4 regions of the Paenibacillus sp. MB22_1 genome follow, and region 1 is predicted to be linked to each of the others. Evidence: riboswitches for the same ligand, from Rfam matches in the RefSeq annotation. Region 1 holds a riboswitch; each other region holds the start of a gene.
What was found. A riboswitch is a leader RNA that binds a small molecule or an ion and turns the genes downstream of it on or off. The one in region 1 is predicted to bind cyclic di-AMP.
Positions count from the first base shown of each region.

Region 2: linked by a shared signal. The riboswitch ahead of ACL02P_RS18570 (C40 family peptidase) and the one ahead of ACL02P_RS11095 (KamA family radical SAM protein) in region 1 are both predicted to bind cyclic di-AMP.
Region 3: linked by a shared signal. The riboswitch ahead of ACL02P_RS22135 (hypothetical protein) and the one ahead of ACL02P_RS11095 (KamA family radical SAM protein) in region 1 are both predicted to bind cyclic di-AMP.
Region 4: linked by a shared signal. The riboswitch ahead of ACL02P_RS17825 (3D domain-containing protein) and the one ahead of ACL02P_RS11095 (KamA family radical SAM protein) in region 1 are both predicted to bind cyclic di-AMP.

Region 1 covers NZ_JBLADV010000001.1:2,343,282-2,347,717, reverse strand. Annotated here, with positions in the region: gene ACL02P_RS11105 (hypothetical protein) at 1-42, shown strand, start outside; gene ACL02P_RS11100 (cobyric acid synthase) at 98-1,681, shown strand; cyclic di-AMP (ydaO/yuaA leader) riboswitch at 1,705-1,847, shown strand; gene ACL02P_RS11095 (KamA family radical SAM protein) at 2,009-3,178, shown strand; gene ACL02P_RS11090 (hypothetical protein) at 3,243-3,485, opposite strand; gene ACL02P_RS11085 (ISNCY family transposase) at 3,676-4,436, shown strand, end outside.
Region 2 covers NZ_JBLADV010000002.1:1,443,245-1,447,680, reverse strand. Annotated here, with positions in the region: gene ACL02P_RS18585 (M1 family metallopeptidase) at 1-46, shown strand, start outside; gene ACL02P_RS18580 (hypothetical protein) at 81-911, shown strand; cyclic di-AMP (ydaO/yuaA leader) riboswitch at 1,133-1,269, shown strand; gene ACL02P_RS18575 (C40 family peptidase) at 1,274-1,765, shown strand; cyclic di-AMP (ydaO/yuaA leader) riboswitch at 2,026-2,222, shown strand; gene ACL02P_RS18570 (C40 family peptidase) at 2,227-2,718, shown strand; gene ACL02P_RS18565 (GNAT family N-acetyltransferase) at 2,992-3,489, shown strand; gene ACL02P_RS18560 (c-type cytochrome) at 3,654-4,013, shown strand; gene ACL02P_RS18555 (4a-hydroxytetrahydrobiopterin dehydratase) at 4,100-4,399, opposite strand.
Region 3 covers NZ_JBLADV010000002.1:2,255,444-2,259,879, forward strand. Annotated here, with positions in the region: gene ACL02P_RS22130 (ATP-binding protein) at 1-877, opposite strand, end outside; cyclic di-AMP (ydaO/yuaA leader) riboswitch at 1,438-1,599, shown strand; gene ACL02P_RS22135 (hypothetical protein) at 1,711-2,118, shown strand; gene ACL02P_RS22140 (potassium-transporting ATPase subunit F) at 2,280-2,357, shown strand; gene kdpA (potassium-transporting ATPase subunit KdpA) at 2,390-4,072, shown strand; gene kdpB (potassium-transporting ATPase subunit KdpB) at 4,086-4,436, shown strand, end outside.
Region 4 covers NZ_JBLADV010000002.1:1,284,128-1,288,563, forward strand. Annotated here, with positions in the region: gene rsmA (16S rRNA (adenine(1518)-N(6)/adenine(1519)-N(6))-dimethyltransferase RsmA) at 1-314, opposite strand, end outside; gene rnmV (ribonuclease M5) at 320-865, opposite strand; gene ACL02P_RS17825 (3D domain-containing protein) at 1,014-2,150, opposite strand; cyclic di-AMP (ydaO/yuaA leader) riboswitch at 2,597-2,809, opposite strand; gene ACL02P_RS17830 (TatD family hydrolase) at 3,007-3,780, opposite strand; gene ACL02P_RS17835 (HD domain-containing protein) at 3,797-4,436, opposite strand, start outside.

The DNA.
Region 1 (4,436 bases):
ACGGTTTGGAAAGGAGGGGAACGCGATGGGCGAAAATCATAAGAAGCTTCTGGATCAGGATCAGGAAAAAAGCGCATCAGCATCAGGTGCTGTACTCATGGTTCAAGGGACGGCGTCTGACGTGGGCAAGAGCGTGATCGTGACGGCGCTGTGCCGTATTTTTGCGCAGGATGGGCTTCGACCGGCTCCGTTCAAGTCACAAAATATGGCCTTGAACTCGTATGTTACGGCGGACGGCCAAGAAATTGGACGGGCCCAAGGGATTCAGGCGGAGGCTTGCGGCATCGCTGCCACCACCGACATGAATCCGGTATTGATCAAGCCAACCGGGGACATGCACTCGCAGATCGTTGTGCATGGGCGTCCTTACCGTCACCTTAGCGCATCTGATTATCGTGAGGAGTTTCTGCCCCATGCCAAGCCGCTGGTCATGGAAGCGCTCGGTCGGCTCCGCGATAGGCATGGCATTGTGGTGATCGAGGGGGCTGGGAGCCCGGCGGAAATCAACCTGAAGCAACGGGATATCGTCAACATGAACTTGGCTGAATGGGCGGATGCTCCCGTGATCTTGGTGGGGGATATTGACCGCGGCGGCGTTTTTGCTTTTCTCGTTGGTACCCTGGAGCTGCTTGAGCCACACGAACGCGCCCGCGTAAAAGGGTTCATTATCAACAAGTTCCGCGGCGATTTGTCTCTATTGCAGCCCGGGCTGGATTGGCTGGAGCAGCGGACCGGAATCCCCGTACTAGGAGTGCTCCCCTTTCTGCCTGATCTGGATATCGAAGCAGAGGATTCCGTTGTCCTGGATACCTATCCTGCCCATCCAGAGCAAGCGCCAAGTAAGGAACTGGACATCGCAGTCATCCGTTACCCGCATATTTCCAACTTCACCGATTTTGATCCGTTGGCCGCCGAACCGGACGTGTCGCTACGTTATGTAAGCAAGCTGTCGGAGCTTGGGCATCCCGATGCGGTGATTTTACCGGGGACCAAGGATACGATCAGCGATCTGGAATTTTTGCGTAGGCAAGGGCTGGCGGAGGCTATTTGCAGCCTGATTGAAGAGGAGACGCGCACCCAGCTGGTCGGAATCTGCGGCGGATATCAAATGCTGGGAGAACAACTGCATGACCCCGAAGGCGTGGAGTCCAATGAACCGAGGTCTGCGTTAGGATTGGGCCTGCTCCCCTTGGCAACAACCTTCCTCCCAGGCAAAAAAACGGTACGGGTGCACGGCTATACGTGCGAGGACCAGCCGATATCGCTGCACTCTAAGAACCGCCGGCTGCCGATCTCAGGCTATGAGATTCATGCCGGCTCGACCCAGCAGCTGCGGGACACTCGTCCCTTATTTATGCTTCGGGTCAATGAGGAGCCAGTACAAGGGTCAGGGACAGCCCCGGAGTTAGAACAGGCTGAGACGCAAACACATCCGGAAGGCGCAGCCCGCGCCGATGGCAGGGTGTTTGGGACGTATCTGCACGGAGTGTTCCATAATGATGCCTGGCGACGTGCTTGGCTGGACGGACTGCGTACGAGCAAAGGGCTCGAACCTTTGAGCGTCACCTTTGTTTCTTCCTCGCGGAAGGAGGAAGCCTTCGATCGGTTAGCGGAGCAGGTTCGCAGGCATTTGCGCATGGATCTCATTTACGACATCGCCGGGATCCAAGGTAAGCTTTGACAAATCGGGTGATGTTAGGGTAGGATAAAAGTACGCTTAATTTTCGATGGGTAAAGTCGAAAAGCGGGGGAACCAATCTTTTGGGGCGAATCGTTGTAGGATTAACGTAGGGAACCATCTTTCCCGAGCCCGTCAGCTAACCTCGTTTGCAGTGGATGGGTCATTTTAATATTATTTCAGTCATCAATTAATGACCCTGTTCTTTGAAGCGGGGTCTTTTTGCGTTCTGCAAGACCTTTGACCCGAGCATTCGGTGGAGTACTCGCATTCACTGCAAGTTTCGAGCTTCTTCTTTACGCATCGCACTATTAAAGGAGGAGAGGATTTATGGCTAGTCCGAAGTACATCACCGATATTGCCAAGGTGAGCCAGTTGTCCGAGCAGGAGCGGCAGGAGTTGAAACCGATTACGGACAAATTCGTTTTTCGGGTGAATGACTACTATTTGAATTTGATCGACTGGAATGATCCAGAGGACCCGATCCGCAAGTTGGTGATCCCCAATACGGGAGAGCTGAAGGAATACGGGCGTTGGGACGCTTCCGACGAAGCGGCGAACTATGTGGTGCCTGGCTGCCAGCATAAATACCGCACGACCGCGCTGCTGATCGTGTCCGAGGTTTGCGGCTCCTATTGCCGGTATTGCTTCCGTAAACGGTTGTTTCGCAACGATGTGAAGGAAGCGATGGCGGATGTCACGCCTGGCATCGAGTATATCGCCCAGCATCCGGAGATCAACAACGTCCTGTTAACCGGCGGTGACAGCTTGATTTTGGCTACAAAGAAACTGCGTTCGATTCTCGAACGGCTAAGAGCCATTGAGCATGTAAAAATCATCCGACTCGGCTCCAAAATTCCTGTTTTTAATCCTATGCGTATTTATGAAGATCCGGAATTGCTGGATCTGATTAGGGAGTTCTCCACTGTAGACCAACGGATTTATGTCATGGCGCATATCAATCATCCGCGCGAAATTACCCCTGAAGCCAAAAGAGGGTTCCAGGCGTTACACGACGCTGGGGCTATCGTGGTTAATCAAACGCCGATTCTCAAAGGCATCAATGATGATGCGGCCGTGCTTGGCGAATTGCTGGACCGCTTATCGTGGGCCGGCGTCACTCCGTACTATTTCTTTATCAATCGTCCCGTTGCCGGAAATGCTGATTTCGTGATCCCGCTGAAACGAGCATATCAACTAGTGGAGGAAGCGAAAGCCCGTACATCGGGGCTTGGCAAACGCGTGCGGCTTTCAATGAGCCATTCTTCGGGAAAAATCGAAATCCTGGCCATTGAAAACGGGCAGGCTTATCTCAAATATCATCAGTCCCGGGACGGTGAATACGGCAAATTTATGATTTTGCCTTGCCCGGATGATGCTACCTGGTTCGACGATCTGCCAGGCAGTGAAGCGTACTGGAAGAAGCCGGAATCGAAGCTGGATACGCAGTCGGATCAGCCAATGGAAGACGCTGCAAGCGCAGTGTCCATTACGGGATAAAACAAAACGTACCCTTCCGCTTCCCCGATCAGGGGAGCGTGAAGGGTACGTTTTGTTTTTAGAGTCAGATCCGGAATTTTGCGATCGACTCCTGCAGCGCCAACGCCTGCTCATGCAGCGAACGAACCGTACGCGCGTGATTTTCCATTTCGCTCAGTTGTTGCTGCGAATAGCTGCTGATTTGCTCCACGTTAGCGAGCGACTTGGCGGTAATATTGGCGGATTCCTCCACCGATGCGGTCACTTCCTCGGTACCGGCGGATACCTCTTGGGTGGATGCTGAGACCGATTGAATCGTCAAGTTCACGTTCTGAATCAGCTTAGTTAGTTTCCCCTGAAAAAGTCAGGGTGTTTTGAGCATAATTAAAAGGAATTCAGCACCTCAAAATGGAAATTGTTATTGACGAGATAACAAAGTTCCACACCCCGAGGGAAGAATTCCTTTGCTATAGGAGTTCAACAGAAGCCCTCGGGAATCCTTCCAAGAGGTGAAGAAAATGTTGAAACTTCGAGACGAGCAATTGACCATCTGGGATGCCATTCTCCCGGAATCTGTTAGAAAGTTGCCGGTCGAGCTTGCAATCATAGATCAATTACTGGACGACGACCGTTTTCTTCAACCGTTTACTGAGTTGCACCCGAAAGGCAAGAAAAGCGGCCGTCCTACGCTTGCAATTGAAAAGTACATCCGTCTTATGGTCCTGAAGCATAAATACAATTTGGGCTACGAGTCACTCGTGAAGGAAGTCGGTGACAGCATCACATGGCGAATGTTCTGCCGGTTTGCCATCGACGAACCGATGCCCGACCCGTCTACGCTCATCTATGCCCGCAAACGCTACGGCGACAAGATCGTCGAAGACATCAATGCCGCACTCGTAAAGCAGTGTGAGGAAAAAGCCGTTCTGAAAACCCGCAAATTGCGCACGGATACGACGGTTGTGGAATCCGACATCCATCACCCGACAGACGCTACGCTGTTGCAAGATGGCGTAAAAGTCATCACTCGAACGATTCAGAAAATCCGGAAAGTCGCCTCCCACACTGTTCAAGGCTTTGAAGATCGTACGGCAGAAATCAAGGAAAAGATTCTGTCCATCGCGAAAGTTCTACGTCGCCGCACCCGTGAATCTTGGGAAGAAGTTGACCGGATCACTGGGAGCGTAATCGAAGTAGCCGAGAACGTTGTGAACAAGGCGCAAGCCGTTATCGAGAAACTGCAAGACAAGGGCAAAGCTGCTCTTCGACAAAGTAAAAC
Region 2 (4,436 bases), on a different contig from region 1:
CGTCACCAAGCTGCTTGAAGCGATCCTTGGGGGACTTCTGTGGTAAACCTAGGTCCATACTTCTATAAGGAGGGAAAGAAATGAGTTTCGTTCGTTTGGGGTGGACTGCCCTGAAAAGCCAATTTCCCTCGGTCATCATCTTGTTCCTGTACCAGCTGCTGTGGGGATTGTTCTTGTACAGGTTGGTCGATACCGCGGTAATGGCGCTGCTGCAACGATATCCTGACCCGCCGCCCACTGCGCTGTCGAAACTACTGTTCTTGCTTGAGGGACAAATGAATTTATGGAGCAATCCCGAGGTTCGGCTGTATTGCTGGCTGCTGGCAGGGATGGTCGTCCTGCGCATGATCTTGACTCCGTTGATCCAAGCCGGAATCTTCTACGGCTTCACACCGGCCGATCACCGCAGCCCGGGGTTCCCCCTGTTCCGAGGGATGAAGGAATTTGGCAAACCGGTGATTCTGTTTTACGCGATGGAGCTCGTGCTTACCTTGCTGCCCGCCTTCTGGATTGTACCGAGGCTGCTGTCGCTCTGGCCTGGACTCACCGGTATGGAAATCCCGATGGCAACCTGGCTCACCGGGCTTGGGCTGATTCTTGGCTGGTTCATCTACGGCTGGTTCATCCGGCAGTGCCTGTTATTTGTCCAGTTCGGCTACCTGTTTAAGGCCGGGGTTTGGAATTCCCTGCTGGTTTGCTTCCGAACCCTCTTGCAGGGCATCTCCATCTCGTTGATTCTCGGGGCTTTTGGCCTGATCCTCTTCCTTCTGTTCGGAACCGCATCTTGGGTTTGGACGGGGATGCTGGCCCTGATCCTGCAGCAGGCTTATCCCCTCTTCCGCTGCACGTTTAAGGTCTGGAAGATCGCCTCTCAATTTCATCTTTGGCAGTCAAAGGCACAAAAAAGTTAAAATTTTTTAACTCCTCAAAAACCCCGTAACAACAAGGCCTTCGCCGTTTGGCGAAGGCCTTCAGTCCTATTTCCCCTCTTAATCTTGTGAATTAGGCATTGCCAAAAGATACCTGACTTTGTTACAATAACAGCAACGCAATTTCAGTAACAGTTTTGTAATTATTTTTGTCATCTTTGGCAGGAGATTGGTGCCGGATGTCAAATAAGAAATGTCAGGTGTGAAAAACAAAGCCGAATTCCCTTCACCAGGGAAACGGGGGAACCACTTTGGGTGAATTGATCTCGCTTTAGAGGGATCATAGGGAACCTTCAACCGAATCCTTAAGCTAACCTCGTAGGCATTGGAAGGAGCATAACTTCTTGAAGAAGCGTTTGACGGTAGCAGCAGTAAGTTTTGCCATGCTTTTCACCATTGGAACTGGCAGCGTTTTCGCCGATTCCAAACTGGACAGCGTCATCGGCGGCGCGCTCGGAAGCAGCTATGTTGCGGGCGGAACCACAACCGACGGGTTCGACTGTTCTGGATTTACGATGTACGTCTTCTCGAAGATCGGCATCAAGCTGCCTCACCAATCCGCATCCCAATACAAAATGGGAACTGCGGTTGACAAGAGCGAATTGATCGAGGGCGATTTGGTCTTCTTTAATACTTCCGGTAAAGGCGTTTCTCATGTCGGCATCTACGTCGGCGACGGCAAATTTGCTCATGCCTCCTCCTCCAAAGGTGTAGTCATCAGCAAATTAAGCGAGAAGTATTACGTCGAGCGTTACGTTGGAGCGAAACGGATCATGAGCAACGACAAGTATGAAGATGTGACCGGTGAAATTGCTGAACACGATGATGTTCAATAAGAACTCGCTACGAAGCCCGTGGGGATGTTGATAACAACGTCTCTGCGGGTTTTTTCCTTGTCTTCCCTTCTCCTTCTCCCTAGCCCCAGTCCCTTAGGAACCATTACCCACGAATCGCCTCGCGAAAACAGGCCAATAGAAGCGTTTTTTTCGACAAACTTGTCAACTCTGGACGGCTTTGGTAAAATGAACAACGTAAATGGTAACAACTTTGTAATTATTGTTGTAACTGTTTCTGTGCAAGATCTTGGGTGCAATCTACAATGAAACTGCCGAATTCCCACGCACCCGGGAAGCGGGGGACCCACCATAGGGTGAATTGATTTTCGCTATAAAGGTAACAACTCCCAAACTAATAACTACCATTTCAATCAAGGTTACTTACCTCTATAGCAAATCATAGGGAACCTTCAACCGAATCCATAAGCTAACCTCGTAGGCCTTGGAAGGAGTAAGACATCTTGAGAAAGACTTTGACAGCAGCGGTAACGAGTTTAGCCCTCCTATTTACCTTGGGGGCAGGTAGCGCCTTTGCCGACTCCGCAAAAGCCGAGACAACGACGCTATCCAGTATCGTCGATTCCGTGTACGGGACGCCTTATAAATTCGGAGGCACCACGACAGCGGGATTTGATTGCTCCGGATTTACCCGGTACGTCTTCAGCAAGATGGGCATCAAGCTGGCGCGTGTGTCCGCCGCCCAGTATAAGCAAGGCACACCGGTACCCAAGAGCGAGCTTCAAGCTGGGGATCTCGTCTTCTTCAAGACGACGGGGACGGGCAAAGTATCCCATGTCGGTGTTTACATCGGCAACGGTGAATTCGCTCACGCGTCCTCATCCAAGGGCATCCGGATCGACAAGTTAAGCAATAGTTATTACCAGAACCGCTACGTTGGCGCGAAGCGAGTTCTCAGTAAATACGGTTATTCCGTCTACGCTGCGGAATCGTAATCCATTGATCTATCGGTTTCATCCTGTTCATCATCACTAATTCACCGCTGGGCCGGGTTCTCATTGGAACCGCCTTGCGGTCTTTTTTTATCTGTACTCTTATCTATATAACGAAACAACTGGGAAAAAGGTTGCCGCAAAGCCAAAAATCCCGCGCAAATCTCACAAATTCCCGAAGGGGGGGCAAAAACCTTTACAAGCTGCGTATTTCCGGCTATTGTGAGGATAATGGAACAATTACGACGGACTTTCCTTTAACAAAGGAGGGGCAATATGGACCAATCGATGTCTCCGTTTCGTATCGTGCCGATGGAAGAAGCCCATGGCGCGGAAATTTGCACCTGGCGTTACGATTCTCCTTACGACATCTACAGCTGGCTGCCTTGGGAGCAAATGAAAGCGCTTGACGTGGAGTTTGGGAACCCGGCGATCCGCGCCGAACAGTATGTCTCCGTGTTGAATGAAAAGGGCGAGCTTGCCGGCTTCGCACAGTACTTCCCGATGGAAGGAGTCACCCGGCTTGGCATCGGCATGAAGCCCGAGCTATGCGGCCATGGGCTGGGCAAGCAGTTTGTGAGGACCATCGTGGAGGAAGCCCGGCGCCGTAAGCCGGAAAACCAGATTGACCTTGAAGTGCTGACCTGGAACACCCGGGCGATCCGGGCCTACCAGAAGGCTGGGTTTGTCATCACGGATCTGTACGAGAAGATGACGCCTGGCGGGGTGTCCAAACCGTTTTATTGCATGGTTCATAAGGGGCTGCCTGAATAAAGGCACGCCCCTTTTTATGTCCTGTTTTGATTAAGACTATGACTTATGGTACACAATTTAATGAAAACGGATCATTTTTGTTCCTAATTTGGACACAAAGACTATGATCAACCCGCGTGTTCCGTTATAATGGATAGGTAGCATACATAGGAGGGGCGATTGAAATGCAAAAGTGGATCATGAGCGGTTTGTTCGTCATCGCAGGCGCTTTAGCCCTTGTATTGATGTTCACCTTGCCAAGCCGGGAAGAGGCTGCGCAAGAAGCCAAGCCGCAAATGCCTGAAATCACCATGAACGCAGAACAAGCCGAAGCCATCGTCAAAGCAAATTGCATCTCCTGCCACGGTGATACATTGCAAGGCGGAGCGGGCCCAAATCTGCAGAAGATCGGCTCGGAATTGACGGCAGAACAACTGTATTCCATCATCACTAAAGGGAAGGGCGGCATGATGCCTTCTTTTAAGGATCGCTTAAAGGAAGAGGAAATTGCGAACGTCGCCATGTGGCTTGCGGAGAAAAAATAAAAGCACGAAAAAGCACGACCGCCGGGAATTTACGTTCCCGGCGGTCGTTTTGTTACCCCTATAGTTTCGATCATGCTCTGATTTGGTTAATCCCCTGACCGCATCTTTTCGTAGACCTCGTTATATTGTTGCGCCTCCTTGATGTCAACGGCTGTAATGCCGCCTTCCTCCCAAGAGGTCAAACGGAGCGTTACCGTTTTATAGTCGATTGTGATAAAGGGATGGTGGTTAAATGCTTCCGAGATCGCTGCTACCTCATCAACAAATGCGATTCCCTTCATAAAGTTGGAAAACGTATATTTACGAAAAATCCATCGTCCTTCCTCTAGTTCCCATCCTTCCAGTTTTTCCAAATGCGCTTCTACTTCTTGCGGTGTAAACGGCATTATTCTTCCTCCCGTTCTCTTCAAGAACTCCTGTATA
Region 3 (4,436 bases), on a different contig from region 1:
GTAGTTCATGGGAGACCGAATCCAAAATTGCAGTACGAAGGCGTTCCGACTCTGCTGTTAGATGAGCAATTCGGGCTTCCTCCGCCAGCCTGAGGCGAGCGATTGCGCTGGCCGCCAAGCCTCCGAGAGCCTCGAAGAGCCGCTTTTGCTCGGTTGTGATCCCGGTTCGCGCTTCATTCGGATAGAGCGCGATGATACCATATGTGCGGTCTTCGGTCCGAAGCGGAATAAAATAACCCGGAGATTCGTTCAAACGCGAAATTTCCATTCCGGCCGTCTCGACGTGCTCAAACACTCGCTTTGCGATAGACATTTCCGTATTCTCTTGCCTGCAGTCAGGAAGATCGGCAGACTCATGGGCAAGTTTCAGGGTATTCTGGTCATCCGCCAAATAGATCGCGATTTCTGTGTCAAGGGTCTGCGAAACTTGTCGGGAAAAATTGTCCAGCATGGAATGGATGTCCGCGATCGCGCTCATCTGCTTGCTAAGCGCGTACAACGCAGCTGTGTGAGCTTCCCTTTGCTTGGAAAAGAGGACCTGCTGCTTCAGCTTGGCCGCTAGGCTGGCCGTTAATGCTGCCACCGCCAAATAGACGCCAAATGAAACCAGATAGCGCAAGTCTGATACGGTAAAGCTCAGTACAGGAGGCACGAAGAAGAAATCAAAGGCTAAGACACCCAGGATCGCCGCGTAGAAAGCAGGACGCAGTCCCCCGAAGACGGCATTGAAAAGAACCGGGAGTAAATAGATAAGAGCAATATTGACCAAGTCAAAAGCAAGACCAAACGGTTTTAATACCATGGTCATGAGAGCGATCAGCAAAGTCGTGCTTACGTACGATCGCAACGAAATCCATACCGCATTCCATTTATGCATAGCAAAACACATCCTGCTCTTTTTTGTGTCTCTCCTCTCTAGGTTACTGTAAAAAAAGAGTAAAATAAACCGGTACTGGGCGTAAAAATTTCGTAAAAATGATTGAAAAACCTCAAAATAATGAGTAAATACGAGAAAAATGATGATCTTCTGCCAGGGTCATGAATTCCCAAACATAAAGCACTCTTTTTAAGCGGATATACAATATGCTTCACTTTACAGTTTTTTTGTCTCGGAGTAACATACGTCCATGAATTGAATTGTTTTTCATTTACAGTTGCTTAATTGTGACTCAGGAACAAGAGGGAACCAACTACGGATCAGTGCTTGTGTGAGAGCAAGTCAACCGGATCCGTAAGGGATGAATTCCCCCGCTTATACGAAGCTTAAGCAGGGGCAGGGCGACTCTCACCGCCCGAATCCATAAGCAAAACTCGTAAATGCGGAAGCAGCTCTTTTCAAAAGTGTGGCCCTTGTAGAGAGAGGATGATGAAGCTTGTGATCGTAAGTTTCGACCACAGTGCTTATGCCTCTGTGGTGTTTCGTGAACATGATAATCATCGTTTCAATCGCTGAATTCTTCAATTAACACGAAGGAGCGGGGGAACCAATCGAAGCCGGTCTTGTCGGCTTCATGGGGTGAATCGCCGGTAAATCCGGCGTAGGGCGACTCTTACGCCCGAATCCGACAGCTAACCTCGTAAGCGTCTTTAAGAGAGGCAACAATTGTCGTGATTAGACACGGTGTTTTTTCGTGCCTAAGAAGCTGACGAAGAGTTCCTCTTCCGAAAGCTTCTTTTTTGTTGCCTGTACCAGGATGGAGGAGATTGGCTATGGAAGCTCAAGATGAGTTTGTACTCGTCTCTGCGCCCAACAAAACCGGGGAGCAGTTTATTAAAGCGTTGCGAATCAAAGGAATACCTTATGCAGCGATTACCAATAATGAAACAGAGAAGTCGAGATTGACACATTTGGGCGTCAAGCACATCTTAATGGTCGATACTGTAGACCGGGAAACCTGGCTCATTCCAGAGTTACCGGTAGGGAAGGTGTACTTGTTTGAGTCAAGTTTGCCCTTGATTTGCCGATACATTCAGATCTGCCGATCCTGGACAGGCAAGCCGATCTATATCATCACCGGCAGCAACAATGCAAGACTCATCTACAAAGGACTTGGCGCTAGCTATGTCATTTACACCCGCAGCGATGATGTTTCGTTTCTGCTTGATAACGAAAGCTGAATCCATATCAGGCAAACGTACCGGGTACATGCTTGAAGGGAGGGATGATCATTCATGATGGATATCGCAATGATTTTAACACTAGGTGGCGTATATGGATTGTTTTGCTTATTTTTAGCTTGGTGCGGACGAGTTGCAGGTGAATCGGGGGGAGAACGCTCATGATAATAGTTGCTGTTTTTACGGTTTTGATTTTTTTATATCTCGTTTTTGCTTTGGTGAATCCCGAAAAATTTTAATATGATCTGTATATGTTTGAGGAGGGCATGAAATGGCCATTTTGCAACTGGTAGCGGTCATTGTGATTTTAGTTTTTTTGGTCAAACCTTTGGGGGCATACATCTTTCATGTATTTTCCAATGAACCCAACCGGACCGACAAAATATTCGGACCGATTGAAAGGTTGATCTACGGACTGACCGGTTTGAAAAACCGCGCTGAAATGAGCTGGAAACGATACACGCTCAGCTTGATATTGACCAACGTTATTTTGGTGGCGGTCAGTTATTTGATTTTACGCATCCAGAAATGGCTGCCGATCAACCCGAACGGCATCGATAACATGGAGTCAACGCTTTCTTTCAATACGGTCATCAGCTTCATGACGAATACGAACTTGCAGCACTATAGCGGCGAAACGGGTCTGTCCTATTTTTCGCAAATGGCTGTTATTATGATGATGATGTTTACATCAGCGGCATCCGGCATCGTCGTAGCGATCGCGTTCATTCGCGGTTTGACAAGCAAAGGGAAAACGCTCGGCAACTTCTTCACCGATTTTGTCAAAGCGCACACCCGTTTGCTTATCCCGATGGCGATCATCGTGACATTGGCACTAGTTGCGTTGAAAGTGCCGCAAACGCTTAGTCCGACCGTTCAAGCGACTACGCTTGAAGGCGGGACGCAGCAAATCGCGATCGGTCCGGTAGCTTCCCTCGTATCGATCAAGCACTTGGGAACGAACGGGGGGGGATTTATGGGCGTCAATTCATCGCACCCGTTTGAGAATCCGAATCCGCTAACCAATGTTATCGAGATGTTGTCCATGTGGTGCATTCCGGCCGCGCTGACGTATACGTTCGGCAGATTCGCGCGAAATCAAAAACAGGGCTGGGTGATCTTCAGCGCGATGCTCATCTTGTTTGTCTCCTTCCTGTCCATCGTTTATACATCGGAACTGCGAGGGAACCCAGCGCTGAATGCGCTCGGAATCGACGCTTCGCAAGGCAGCATGGAGGGCAAGGAAGTTCGGTTCGGTATAGCGCAGTCGGCTTTGTTTACAACGGTTACGACTGCGGCTACAACAGGTACGGTCAATAACATGCACGATACGTTGACGCCGCTGGGCGGTCTCGTCCCGCTGGCGCAAATGATGCTGAACTGTGTGTTTGGTGGCGACGGCGTCGGTTTGGTCAACATGCTTATGTACGCAATATTGGGTGTCTTCCTTTGCGGATTGATGGTCGGCCGCACGCCGGAATTTATGGGGCGCAAAATTGAAGCTCGAGAAATGAAACTGGTTGCCATCGCGATTCTCGCTCACCCGCTTATTATTCTTGCGCCTACGGCCATTGCCTTTTTGACGGACTTGGGGAAAGGGGCCATCAGCAATCCCGGCTTCCACGGCATATCGCAGGTGCTTTATGAGTATACGTCTTCCGCCGCGAACAACGGTTCCGGCTTCGAAGGTTTGGCTGACAACACAACGTTCTGGAACGTTTCTACGGGACTTGTCATGCTGTTCGGACGGTACGTTTCCATTGTGGCATTGCTCGGCGTAGCCGGTTCTCTGGCGGCGAAACAATGGGTTCCGGAAACGATCGGAACGTTCCGCACGGACACCAAATTGTTTACGGGTATTCTCGTCGGTATCGTACTGATTATCGGAGCTTTGACCTTTTTGCCCGCCCTTGTTCTCGGTCCGATCGCAGAACATTTGACGCTCCTGAAATAGAAGAGGTGAGATCATGAATACGAAACGAAGAAGCATGTTGTCCGGAGAGATTGTCAAAAAGGCGATCTTGGACAGCTTTATCAAATTAAATCCGGTTGTCATGATGAAAAATCCGGTCATGTTTGTCGTCGAAGCAGGAACGTTCGTCGTGTTGTTAATGACGTTGTTTCCGGGCTACTTCGGTACCGAAGGACGAGTTGGATTTAATCTGGCGGTTTTTCTAATTTTGCTATTTACCGTGCTGTTCGCCAACTTCGCCGAGGCATTGGCTGAGGGCAGAGGAAAAGCGCAGGCCGACACTCTCAAGAAGACGAAAAAAGAAATCATGGCCAATAAAGTGACCGGCAACAGCGTGAAGGTGGTT
Region 4 (4,436 bases), on a different contig from region 1:
ACATCGCCATGGATCACATGGACGTGCGGGTAGGGCTCCAGCACCTCCTGCAGAATCGGAAGCAGCCGCTGGTCAATCTCCACCGCTGCCACCTTGCCTGCCTCCTGCGCCAGCTTCTCCGTTAAGGCGCCGATGCCCGGCCCGATTTCCAGTGCGCCCTGGGTCTTGTCCAATTCGGCGGCGGCAACAATTTTACCGAGGATGTTTTGGTCGATCAGAAAGTTTTGCCCCAGACTTTTTTTGAACGAAAAACCGTGCCGCTGAATGATCTCCTTCGTCCGGCGCGGTGTGGATACGTCTTCCCTTATGCTCATGGTTCTTAAACTCCTTTGCTTTCCAACTCGGCTAACGCAGCTGCAAACTCCTCGCGGCTGATGCGGAACACGGTTAACCGTTTGTAGAGCTGCTTTCCGTTACAATATCCGATACCCAACAGCTCGCCCAGCGCTTTTCGCCGCGCCGCAGCTTGCGGGTGTACGATTAACCCTGCGTTAATCAAGTCTTCCCAGGTGATTGCGGCCTCTACTCCCGGCGCTTCGCTGCGCACCCGGGACAACGCGGTGCGGATCGCCTCCGGCGAGGCATTCTCCACCCCAATGTCGCCTTTCTTCGTAGCTTCGACCTCAGGCAGGAAAGCGTGCTTGCAGCCCGGCACCCGCGCTGCCACGATTTTACGAATCCGCTCCCCGGCATGGTCGGGGTCCGTAAAAATAATCACGCCCCGGCGTTCCTGAGCCAAAGCGATTTTCTTTAGCACGGCTTCGCCTATCGCCGAACCCCCGGTCTCAATCGTATCCGCCTCTACGGCTCGTTTAATGGCCACGGTGTCGTCTCGGCCCTCCACCACGATGACCTCTTTGATCATGGATCTGTCTTCCTTCCTGTTCTTGCTTGTCTCCACCAGAATAACAAAAAGAAGAGGATCATATCATCCTCTTCTAATCCACTGTCTTATTCATCATCCTAATACTATCTCATTCCCTCCGCATTGTAAAACGAAAGAGAACGAGATCTTAGTTCAATTCCGGCTTCGTCGGACCGATTACGTATACGGTGCGGCCCTTCTTGCGGCCGAATTTCTTAGCATCCTTCAGACTATCAAAATAGACGTCCATCTTATTTCCATCGATGGCTCCACCCGTATCCTCTGCCTTACGGAAGCCGACTCCTTCGATGTATACCCACCAACCAAGCGGAACGACGTCTTTATCAACGGCAATCGTTCTGCCTTCCGTCACGCGGGTACCCGAAGCCGTACGGGTGCCTATCCCGTCTTCTTCCGCCGAATACGCGGTTAACGTAACATTTTTCAGGATCTTTTTATATTTGAATGAGACGCCACCTTTGGTCGTCGTCCCGCTGATGTTCACCGTATTTCCCTTACGGCTTATGCTGGCCGACAGGACCTCGGTAGGTTTCTTCGTGCCGACTGCGATCACCTTCGGCTGAGGGTCCTTGGAGACCTCTTTGCCGAGCCAACGCTTCGCCACGAATTTTCCGTCTTCGTAGGTTTTCTCAATGTTGTGAATGACCAGACCTTCGGTACCTTCTTGAATGACCTTCGTGGTACCTTTTAGCAGCTTGTCGTCCGACGTTTTGACCACGCTAAAGGGCACAGTCTCCTTGCTCTGCACCGTTTGCTTGCTGACCCGAACGACCTTGACATTCAGGTTCTCGGTAACTTTACTGTCCAATGCCGGGGTCACCTTGTCGTCTTCATCCAAAGTGATGCCGAGCTCGGACAATACGCCCTCTACTTTGCTTTGCGTCGTGAAGTGGACTTTCGTGGTGCCGTCCGCGGTCACATTGACCGGCTTGGCGCGTACTATGACAATGCGGTCACCGTTCTTCAGCGAGCTTTCCAGCGGGAGGGATACCGAATCCTTCGCACTGAGCTTAATCGATTGTTCCTCCAGCAGATGAGCTACACTGGATTGGGTTGTCTCCACTGACTGGACATTCCCGTCCACGATCAGGGATACTTCCTTCTGTGCCTGGCTATACAGCCAGATTAGGATGATGATGATTCCCGCGATGGCCAGAACGCCGACGAGCGCTATCTGACGTAAATTCTCATGCTTCCATCGCATTGCGTAAGACATGCTGGATGAGCGTGATTCATGGGTCTCCTCTTTGCGGAAAATGCCCATTTCTTCCGTCCTCCTTCATAGTCCCGCCGTCTAGGTCGATGCATGATAACGATTGACGCGACTACAGTTACTTTTTACAAAACGCCTAAGGTAGTCAAAAAGTCATCTTTTGATCACGAAGCAGGTCAAGAAGTGAATTCGGCATCGAATCTTGAATTCAGCCGGGCCTTCCGTTGCTCACGTACCCCCATGTACGCTGCGCTACTCAGTCCCAAGCTTCATCCAACCTTCTCGGTGCTGAAAAACCTGACTTTTTGAACACTGATCTTAAATTTAATCCTAAGCGTTTTGCATCCTTGACCAGTCTCTCCTGCTTGTCGTCACCTCCTGTTTTCCAACAGTATGACGACCCTATTACTTTTATTCAAAACAAAAGAAGCCGGGAGAAAGAGTTAGAGGAACTCCTTCGTGGCTTCTTGAATGTCTTGGGTGTAATAGCTGCACGAGTGACCTCTCTTATTCGCTTACGAGGTTAGCTGTCGGGTTCGGGCGAAAGAGAGCCGCCCTTTCTCAGTACATTCGCTCATGGCGCAATGACCTTGAATTCACCCCATAGACCCTGGAAAGAAATCGAATACGAACGCATACAGGCTATCGCCAACTGCAATCCGTATTGGTTCCCCCGTTCTCCGTCATAGGAGATTCAGCGAGACTGGTTCATGGAACCAAGCATCGTACGGTTCAAAACGAACCGAATCGATACTGAAAAGATTCTATCCTGTTTCGATGCAGGTTGTAAAGGACGAATCAACCACGTTTTTTTAAAAAAATGGTTAAAAAAATGTAATGACCTTGTTTTTGAGGGTTAAAAAGCATTAATCTTTCCGAAATCCTCTTTATTTCATCCGTTTTGCTCTCAAATACTCGGGATTCCAAATCGTTCCAATGCGTTTCGGGTGGTAATTTCCGCGATTTCCTCAAAAGTGACCCCTTTGAGCTCGGCTGCCATTTCTGCAACCAAGCGGACATGAGCGGACTCATTCCGTTTACCACGATATGGATGCGGCGTTAAATAAGGGGAATCCGTTTCGATCAGCAATCGATCCATCGGCGTCTTGGCCAACACTTCTTTTGGCTGTTTTGCATTTTTAAACGTAATCGGCCCGCCAAACGACAAATGAAATCCCAAATCTAGACACATTTTGGCAATTTCCCAACTGCCGGAGAAAGAGTGCATCACGCCTCCAACTTCATTGGCTTTCTCTTCCCGAAGGATGCGTACCACGTCTTCGTGAGCGTCCCGATTATGAATGGAAATCGGCATGCCCAAGCTGCGAGCCAGTCCAATTTGCTCACGAAAAACCTTATGTTGAACGTCCTTAGGTGACGTATCCCAATAATAATCCAGCCCAATTTCTCCGATGGCGACGACCTTCTCATGCTTGCACAATTCTGCAATCCAGTCCAAATCGCCCTCTTGCATTGTAATCGCGTCTTGCGGATGCCAGCCGACAGCGGCATAAATGAAGTCATACGTCTCTGCCAACTTCATGGTCGAAGGGATCGTCTCGCGGTTAAATCCGATGTTAATCATCCGCGTAACCCCTTGTTCCACGGCGCGCGCGATCACTTCCTCGCGGTCCTCGTCAAATTGGGGAGCATCCAAATGCGTATGCGTATCAAATAACATAAACCTTGTCATCCTCCTAATTCCGTTGCTCGAAAATGCGGGCTACCGGGCGGGGCAGCCGATCTATCACAGCACACAATTTATTATCCGGATAGTACAAATGCGTCTTCCCTCGGTGCAAGCCGCTGATCGACCGCACGATATCCGATACTTCTGAAATTTCCCGGAGCCGTTCCTGCCGGTCCAACAGCAAAATTTGCTTCTGTCGAACCCCATCGTCCGGACGGAACACATCATACGGCAGATCGGTCGGAAAATCAATTTCCATGTCGTATTCAGGTTGTAGGCCCACTTGTCTAAAAGCGTACCGAATCTCCTCCAGCATTTCCAGCTCCGGCGTGTCCAATTCTACATATTTATACAATTTGCGATTTAAAAACCGGGAACATAAATCGCTTAATCGCTCATCCTTTTCCCGCGTCCACTGCATGAAAGCCGTTTGCATCAACGCTTCGTCCAGCTGCAAATAATCGGCAACGCCGATATCCCCTTGAAATAAAAATGGCAGCGGATGCGGCAAGAAGTTAAAGGAATGCCCGCTCCGGTATAATTCCTTCGCCCGTCGCAAAATTTGCCGGAGAATGATCTCCGAGCTCCGCGTCACCGGGTGGAAATAGACCTGCCAATACATCTGATACCGCGACATCAAATAGTCT